DNA from 4 places in the Paenibacillus sp. FSL W8-0186 genome. Region 3 is predicted to be linked to each of the others. Evidence: riboswitches for the same ligand, from Rfam matches in the RefSeq annotation. Region 3 holds a riboswitch; each other region holds the start of a gene.

Region 1 (2,199 bases), 220 kb from region 3:
CCCATCGTTAAACCGACCGTGGCAAAAGCAGACGTCGTCTCGAACAGAATGCTCAGAAACCCCGCTTCCTCGGTCGTGGATAATATCATTGCCGCCGCTATGACGAGAAACAGCGCCAGCATCGTAATCGTGACGGCCTTAAAAATCCGCTCCTGGGACAAACGATAGCGGAAGAGCACCATATCATTGCGTCCGCGAATCATAGAAATGACCGCGCCAACCAATATCATGAACGTCGTCGTCTTGATCCCGCCTCCCGTCGAGCCCGGGGAAGCGCCGATGAACATCAGGATGATTATGAAGAATTGGGTGGCCTGGCGAAGAGTCCCGATATCCACTGAATTTGCGCCCGCCGTCCGCGTCGTGACCGACTGGAAGAACGAACCCCATATTTTCCCGCTCCAATCCAAAGAGCCCATCGTTTTGGCATTCGTAAATTCGAATATAAAGATGACGAGCGCCCCGATGATAATAAGCGATCCGGTCATGGACAGAACCACTTTGGAATGCAGCGACAGCTTGCGGCTGCGGCGGAAATCCGCGAGCTCGGACAGCACAATAAAACCGAGCCCGCCCGATACGATCAGAAACATCGCTACGAAGTTAATGAGCGGATCGTCCACATAACCCGTCAGGCTGTGGAAATTTCCGAATAAATCAAAGCCGGCGTTATTGAACAGTGACACCGCATGAAACACTCCGTAGTAGGCGGCCCGTCCTAGCGGCATGTCAAACGCCCAGCGAATCGCAAACAATAAGGCGGCGCTGACTTCAATGACCAGGGAATACATCAGTACCTTGCGTATGAGGCGCACGATGCCCTCCATCGTATTCTGATTCATCGCCTCCTGCAGCAGAAGGCGGTCCCGCAGTGAAATCCGCCGCTTGAACACAAGGGAGAAGAGGGTTGCCATCGTCATGAAGCCGAGTCCGCCGATCTGAATAAGCGTCATAATTACGATTTGGCCGAATGTTGAAAAATAAGTCCCTGTATCGCGGACGACAAGCCCGGTGACGCAAGTGGCCGAGGTCGCCGTAAACAACGCATCAACGAAAGGAAGAGATTCCCCGGTTGTGGTGGCGAGCGGCGTCATCAGCAGGAGTGTTCCGGCCAGTATAATCGCCGCAAAGCCAAGCACCAATATACGCGGTGGTGATAATTTAAACCATTGGGACGGCATCGTGCTCACCTCCTCTTTCCTTGATCTGCGTTCCTCACATTTATACCCCTTTATTATGGACACTTTGGCAAAAGAAAAAAGCACTGGAAATCCAGAGCCCTTTCGGTAATGGTTCCTGCTGCAATACGCCTACGAGGTTAGCTGACGGGTTCGGGCCTGCAGAGCAGCCCTATTCGCCTCCTGCGCCGGACTTTCCGGTCCGTGCAGAGCCTGAGAAATTCACCCCAAAAAATTGGTTCCCCCGTTTTCCATTGGAAATTCGGCCGATATTCTTTTCAATTCTTTCATTTCACATTTTCATTCCATCTCTATGAATTGGATTATAAGCTTAATTAACGTTCACCACAAAGCTTGATTTACCCGAAATACCATGAAAATCACCTTTGCCGCCTGAAACGGAGCTCGCCATCCTTCATTCTCTGAGCCATACTGTATTTTTGCGGAATTATTGCCTCTTTTCTGCGCTTGGCTCGTTCGATTCTGGCGATTGCTCCATGCTTATGATAATCTTTACAATGATATCCATTTACACTAGAGCAAAGGGGTTTTTGAATGTTATCCAACTTTTCGTCCGCAGGGCGAACTCCGAAGCGCACCACGCTTCGGGTACTGGCCGCCGTAGGTTTCCTCATTTTTCTGGCCCTGCAGGTTCTGCCGATGGCCACGCCGGATTCATTGCAGCAAATTCAGAAGACGATCACCAAGCAGCAGGCGAAGGAAATCGCTGCCGAGTTCGCCGCTTCGACACTGGAGCTGCCTGTAACATTGGACGATGCTTTGGTTACATACGAATCTCGATCGGACATATATGGTTACTTAACCCGAGCGGGCCTGATGAAAACTTATATGCAAAATTACGATGAACAGTTTCCGCTCGAGATATTTCGCGTTCGCTTCGAGCCGCCAGACGGCATCCTTAGCGCCTTAACCGTGGACGTTAACATGTATGGCGGCAGAGTGGCCGGATTCGAACGTATCGAAACCTACAGCAACGCCACCAGGGATCTGCTGCAGAAGC
Region 2 (2,199 bases), 890 kb from region 3:
GGAAGAGGATTTGGACTGGATTGCTGAATTATGCCGCCATGAGAAAGTCGTCGCCATTGGAGAGATTGGTCTTGATTATTATTGGGATACTTCACCCAAGGATGTCCAGCATGCTGTATTTCGCAAGCAGATCGGGCTGGCCCGGGAGCTTGGAATGCCAATCGTCATTCATAACCGGGATGCTCATGAGGATACAGTGCGTATTTTGCGGGAAGAGAAAGCCCAAGAAGTCGGAGGAGTAATGCATTCGTTTTCGGGGAGCTGGGAAACGGCCAAATTATGTCTGAATATGGGATTTCATTTGTCCTTCGGGGGCCCGATTACCTTCAAAAACGCTAAGCAGCCTAAAGAGGTGTTGAAACAAACACCGCTCGACCGGTTATTGATTGAAACGGATTCCCCTTATTTGACTCCACATCCACATCGTGGAAAGAGAAATGAGTCCGCCTATGTCCATTTAGTGGCAGAGGCAGCCGCTGAATTAAAAGGGTTGTCCTTCCAAGAAATTGCAGAAATCACAACCCGAAATTCACTGGAACGATTTTCCATTCGGTGAAATCGGGAGCAAAAGCGGTGAAAAGAAGAGATTTCTGGAAAGATTAATGCATTTTAATTTAAAACACCGAGTCTATTACATTTTTTTAACCTTTTTCTTAAGAAAACGTTCTTGATTCGTCCTTTACAACATGCATTGAAACAGGATAGAATCTTTTCAGTGATCGATTTGGCCGAGTTTGGCGTATTGCCTATGGCCATCGAATCATGTTCCAGAACCAGTCTCGCTGAGTCTCCGTAGAGGAGAACGGGGGAACCGGATACGGCTTGGTGAATTGTTTTCATTTTCAACGTTGCCGTATTTGATTTCTTTGCAGGATCTTTGGGGTGAATTCGAGGTCATTGCGCCATGAGCGAATGAACCGAGAAAGGGCGGCTCTCTTCGTCCGAACCCGACAGCTAACCTCGTAAGCGTGTCAAGAGAGGCAACTTCGTGCATCCTATTACACCAAGACCTACAGGAGCCACGAAAGAGTTGCTCTAACTCTTTCTTCCGGCTTCTTTTGTTTTGAATAATTGTAATAGGGTCATCATACTGTTGTAAAACAGGAGGTGACAATTGCCGACCAGACTGGGGCAGGATGCGGGATGCTGCAGTTCTAGCATTCCGTAAAAAACGGAAATAGTCACGTCAACATCTCATCATGCATTGACCTAGGGCGGGACTATGAAGGAGGACGGAAAGTGGGCATTTTCAAGAAAGAAGAGACCCATGAATCACGCTCATCCAGTATGTCTTACGCATTGCGATGGAAGCATGAGAACCTACGTCAGATATCGGTCGTCACGTTGTTAACTGTTGCAGCGATCATCGTTATTCTGATTTGGCTGAACGGCAACAGCAAGAACATTTATTTGGTGGTAGACGGGAAGATCCAGGAGATCGAGACCCGTAAATCTGTAGTGAATCAAGTACTGGATGAACATTCCATCGTGCTGGGCCAGGGTGATAGCATATCACGGCCGCTTGAGAGCTCCCTGAAGAAAGGGGACCGGATCGTTATCGTAAGGGCGGTTCCGGTGCAAGTCAACGTGGATGGCAAGACAAAGTCGCATTTAACGACTCAATCCAGTGTACAGGGCATTATCAACGAGCTTGGCATTACCGTAAACCCGGATGACAAGATCACTCCGGATTTAAGCAGCAAAGTTACTTCCGATCTCCAGATCAAAGTGGTGCGCGTATCCAAGCATACAGTACAGACGAAAGAGACCGTGCCATTTGCCGTCGTCAAAACCTCGGATCCTAATCTGGAGAAGGGGCAGACGAAGGTGCTGCAGCAGGGTAGCGAAGGAGTAGTTGTACATCACATCGAAAAAGTGTATGAAGACGGAAATTTCGTATCCAAGCGTTGGCTGAGCAAAGAGATCAAGACGAAAGCTCAGGACAAAGTAGTCGCTGTAGGTACGAAGCCTAAGCCCGAGGCTGTGCTCGCCGCTAATATTACCCGCACTGCGGATAAAGTGGATATCAGTGGAACGACAACCAAAGGCGGCGTCTCATTTAAATATAAAAAAGTGCTTAAAGACGTCACACTAACCGCCTATTCCGCCGAAGAGGATGGAATCGGTACGAAGACCGCCTCCGGGACACGTGTAACGGAAGGCAGAACGATCGCCGTAGACAAGAACGTTGTTCCTATG
Region 3 (2,199 bases):
CTGGTGGTATTTCAAGTAAGCCTTACCGTTTTCGATCGCGAGAATTTCGATCTTGCCGGACGTATGGCTCATCGACAGCCTGACCCTTTTGCCCAGACCAGATGTTCGCGCCTTCGCCTCCTCGACGATGCGGTAGACCTCTTCCAGGGAAAGGACAAAATCCCGGTTCCCCGCTACTGGCCTGTTCACGAAGAAGTAGTAAGGCGTAACCCCTGCCCAGGACAGCTTATCCAGCAGCTCGCCAAGCACTACAGGGTCATCGTTGATGCCTTTTAGCACCGGAGTCTGATTGACTACGATCGCGCCAGCCTCATGCAGTGCCTGGAAGCCGCGTCTCGCTTCCGCCGTAATTTCGCGCGGATGGTTAATATGAGCCATGACGTAAATGCGCTGCTCCGGCGTGGAATAGGTGCGGATCACATCGAGCAGTTCCTCGTCCTCGTAAATGCGCATCGGATTAAATACAGGAATCTTGGAGCCAAGACGAATGATCTTAACATGCTCGATTTCACGCAGCTGGGCCAGAATTCCCCGCAGCTTTTCCGTAGCCAGAATGAGGCTGTCCCCGCCGGTCAACAGGACGTTGTTGATTTCGGGATGCTTGGCGATATAATCGATCCCCGGCTGCACATCGGACATGGCCTCCTTCACGTCATTGCGGAACAAACGCTTGCGGAAGCAATATCGGCAGTACGCGCCGCATACCTCCGACACGATCAGCAGAGCTGTCGTCGTATACTTGTGCTGACAGCCCGGCACGACATAGTTGGTATCCTCGTCGGACGCATCCCAGCGGCCGTATTCCTCAAGCTCCCCTTCATTCGGGATAACCAGCTTACGAATCGGATCCTGGGGATCGTTCCAGTCGATCAGGTTCAAATAATAATCGTTCACCCGAAATACGAACTTCTCCGTAATCGGTTTCAAACGCGCCCGCTCTTCCTCCGGAATCATTGTCAGTCTGTCCAGATTCGTAATGTACTTCGTTTTCGCCTTTGTCATTTGTACATCCTCCTTCCTAGTAATCAACAAAAAAAGACCCCAAACCGGGGGTCTAGACACAGCTGCGCCAGCAAGGGTCAGAAGACAAAAATAGACCCCAAAACAGGGTCTAAAGAGACGTAATTAGTGATTTAAAACAGACCCATCCACTGCTGACGAGGTTAGCTGACGGACTCGGGTAAGATGGTACCCTACACCTCATAGGAATGAGTGATTCGCCCCAAGAAAAAAACTGGTTCCCCCGCTTTCCCGGCTATCACCAAGAAACTAAGCGTGTGTCTATGATACGGTGTACGGCAAAGATTGTCAACCTTAGGGCAAATAACAAGAGATTTGGAATAATTATAATATTCTTAAAATTTGACGTTTAATGTCATTTTCTGTCATCCGCCCTGTCATGGTCCGTTCTGGGTCAAGCTTTTGGCGAGGCGGCTCATACTGCGCCGTTATTTCATAAGTCGCCAGCTCGGAGGCAATGATTGGGCTGTCTTCCGGCTTAAGCTCCCTGACTTTACTATGCAGCGTTCGCGCAGCTCTGCTCGTTGACCATTTGTCAAAATACCGCCGATCCTCCCATGTCGTGCAAACCTGCAGCTCGTCGCATTCCCGGCTGTTATCCTTGATCAGCACTTCCATGAGCAGGAAGCCCTCAAAAGCATGAACCGGTAAAGGCGTCCTGAAGCGAGACAATACTTCATTTACCCTGCCTTTTCGAACCCGGATCGTTTGGATGGCCTTCATCATCACCATCATTTTCCGACCACTTCTTTCGATAGAAATGAACTTAAATACTCATAGACGAAAATGGCGGCATTCCCCCCGGCCTCAGCGTGGCGAATCAGCGATATACCGTGCGGGCCCTTGGCATAGACGGTCTCGGGGTGATTTTCGATGATCGCTTTAACAACGTTCAGCTCTCCAAGCATAGCCGCAGCAAAAATATCCATCCGTGCCCCGTGCGCCAGCAGCAGTCTTGCAATGCTGAAATTCCCGGTATGCGACGCGGCGCCGAGGGCGCTCTCCCAATCGCCGCTCCCCCAGTCGATGACCCCATGAACGAGCGCGGGCTCCTGCTTGAGCAGCCTTGCCACCTCATCATAATCGCCATGCGCCGCTACAATAAATTCACGTACCAGCTCATGATTTAAAGGCCCTCTTGGCATATATACCCCTCCTTGCCCGTTCTGTCCGAACCTC
Region 4 (2,199 bases), 1.8 Mb from region 3:
ATCGGGGTGACCGAAATTATGTTCCAGGCAGGCGCCGTTCAAGGGATTACGTACAACGGCATGATGCCGTTCCTGATCGTTGCCGTGATGTATTTTATCGTCACTTTTACGCTTTCCCGCATTTTGGGCCGTTTTGAAAGGAGGCTGCAGGCTAGTGATAACCGTTAAGAATTTGCATAAAAAATTCGGCCAGCTGCATATTTTAAAAGGCATTGACCTGGAAATCAACCGCGGCGAGGTCGTTGTCGTTATCGGGCCGAGCGGATCGGGTAAAAGCACCTTCCTGCGCTGTCTGAACCGGCTTGAGGAGCCGTCCAGCGGCGAAATCCATTTCGAAGGAGAGCTTATTACCGGTAAGAATCATAATATTAACAAAACCCGTGAGAAGATGGGTATGGTATTCCAGCATTTTAACCTTTTTCCTCACAAAACGGTGCTTGAGAATATTATGATGGCTCCGCTCCAGGTGAAAAAACAGGCGAAGCAGGACGCAGAGGCCTTCGCGCTTCAGCTGTTGCGCAAAGTGGGTTTGGAGGACAAGAGCGGGGCTTACCCTTCCCAGCTGTCAGGAGGACAGAAGCAGCGCATCGCCATCGCTCGCGCCCTGGCGATGGAGCCGCATGTGATGCTGTTTGACGAGCCGACGTCCGCACTCGATCCCGAGATGGTGGGCGAGGTTCTGGAAGTCATGAAGGAGCTGGCGACAGGCGGGATGACGATGGTGATCGTCACGCATGAAATGGGCTTCGCCCGCGAGGTCGGCGACCGCATCTTGTTTATGGATCAAGGCGTTATTATCGAGCAGGGCAGCCCGCAGCAGGTGTTCGGTTCGCCGCAGAATCAGCGGACGCAGGATTTCTTAAGCAAAGTTTTGTAATTGGTAATTAGAATAGCATTGCGAAGGCATGACCACGGGTCATGCCTTTTTGGTGCTGCCTGCAATAATTTAAATTTTTGTTACGGTTTCCGTCCATGTTTTTTCTTGATAAATCCTGGTTTTAATACCATTGGTAACATTTGCATGGCCCATAGGTTACAAAATTGTGATATATTCATTACGGCCGAAACACTGCCAAGGCAGGTGCGGGGGACGACTTATGACGAGCAATGCAAGTACAAGGTGACAAGCATGGCATGTCTTGGGGTGAAGCGCTGATGATCCGGCGCCGGGAGCTATCCTTTTTTCCGAATCCGACAACTAACTCCGCAGGCCAAGTTAAAGGAGGAGCATCATGTTTAAACAACGTAAAAGTCTTCGCAAATTGGGAATGGGGATTAAGTCAGCGGTGATTGCAGCAGGGTTGTTAGGTGCGCTGCAGGCCGTACCAGCATATGCCGATTCAGTACATACGGCGAAGAATGGGGACACCTTCTATTTTCTCGCCAAGCAGTACGGGGTCAATTTGGACAAGCTGATGAAAGCGAATCCGAGCATAGAAGCAACGAATATTTACGAAGGTTTAAAAATAACGATTCCGGGACAAAACATGCAGGCGCTTTCCGTCTCTGGAAGCGAGGCTCAGCCGCTCTCTACGCTAAAAGTATTAACGGCGGACCGGGTCGTACAGGCCTGGGGCAAATCGTTTAACTACAAATCCACAGTAAAGGTCAAAGCGACAGCTTACTCTGCGGCTGCCAGCGAAAACGGGAAATGGGGCCCTGTCGACTATTATGGAAATCCTTTGAAGCTCGGAACGATCGCCGTTGATCCAAACGTCATTCCGATGGGCACCAAAGTGCTGGTCACCGGACACAGCCATCCTGATTTGCCGAAGAACGCCTTCGTCGCCACAGCGACCGACCAGGGCGGCGCGATCAAAGGGAACCGCATCGACATCTTTATTCCGGCGAGCCCGCAAAAGGTTAACGAGTTTGGTTATCAGGATGTCACGTTATATGTGCTGGATTAATACAAATTTAAGCCATGATTAGATCATATTAAAAAAGGACGTCCACTGCGAGATCTGGGGATCTGCAGGGATGTCCTTTTTTTGCTTGCAAGCAGGTGCTGCTTATAGTGCTTTCTTATAAGATAGCAGCTGGGGAATCGTTACGAAGCGATAGCCACGATTCCGCAGCACCTTAATAATATCCGGCAGAGCCTCGATAGTTCCCGTCAAATTGGAACCCGTACCGCCCCCGGCATGCTGCAGCACGATGGATCCCGGACCGACGGCGCTGAGCACGTTACGCTTGACC

What was found. A riboswitch is a leader RNA that binds a small molecule or an ion and turns the genes downstream of it on or off. The one in region 3 is predicted to bind cyclic di-AMP.
Region 1: linked by a shared signal. The riboswitch ahead of MKX50_RS20370 (TrkH family potassium uptake protein) and the one ahead of MKX50_RS21525 (KamA family radical SAM protein) in region 3 are both predicted to bind cyclic di-AMP.
Region 2: linked by a shared signal. The riboswitch ahead of MKX50_RS00145 (3D domain-containing protein) and the one ahead of MKX50_RS21525 (KamA family radical SAM protein) in region 3 are both predicted to bind cyclic di-AMP.
Region 4: linked by a shared signal. The riboswitch ahead of MKX50_RS13385 (3D domain-containing protein) and the one ahead of MKX50_RS21525 (KamA family radical SAM protein) in region 3 are both predicted to bind cyclic di-AMP.

What each region holds. Positions count from the first base shown of each region.
Region 1 covers NZ_CP150207.1:4,574,649-4,576,847, forward strand. Annotated here, with positions in the region: gene MKX50_RS20370 (TrkH family potassium uptake protein) at 1-1,181, opposite strand, end outside; cyclic di-AMP (ydaO/yuaA leader) riboswitch at 1,293-1,456, opposite strand; gene MKX50_RS20375 (type II CAAX endopeptidase family protein) at 1,734-2,199, shown strand, end outside.
Region 2 covers NZ_CP150207.1:29,854-32,052, forward strand. Annotated here, with positions in the region: gene MKX50_RS00140 (TatD family hydrolase) at 1-556, shown strand, start outside; cyclic di-AMP (ydaO/yuaA leader) riboswitch at 771-985, shown strand; gene MKX50_RS00145 (3D domain-containing protein) at 1,240-2,199, shown strand, end outside.
Region 3 covers NZ_CP150207.1:4,793,086-4,795,284, forward strand. Annotated here, with positions in the region: gene MKX50_RS21525 (KamA family radical SAM protein) at 1-1,002, opposite strand, end outside; cyclic di-AMP (ydaO/yuaA leader) riboswitch at 1,140-1,286, opposite strand; gene MKX50_RS21530 (antibiotic biosynthesis monooxygenase) at 1,345-1,746, opposite strand; gene MKX50_RS21535 (ankyrin repeat domain-containing protein) at 1,752-2,165, opposite strand.
Region 4 covers NZ_CP150207.1:2,976,214-2,978,412, reverse strand. Annotated here, with positions in the region: partial or broken gene MKX50_RS13395 (amino acid ABC transporter permease) at 1-168, shown strand, start outside; gene MKX50_RS13390 (amino acid ABC transporter ATP-binding protein) at 155-877, shown strand; cyclic di-AMP (ydaO/yuaA leader) riboswitch at 1,050-1,227, shown strand; gene MKX50_RS13385 (3D domain-containing protein) at 1,233-1,910, shown strand; gene MKX50_RS13380 (polysaccharide deacetylase family protein) at 2,013-2,199, opposite strand, start outside.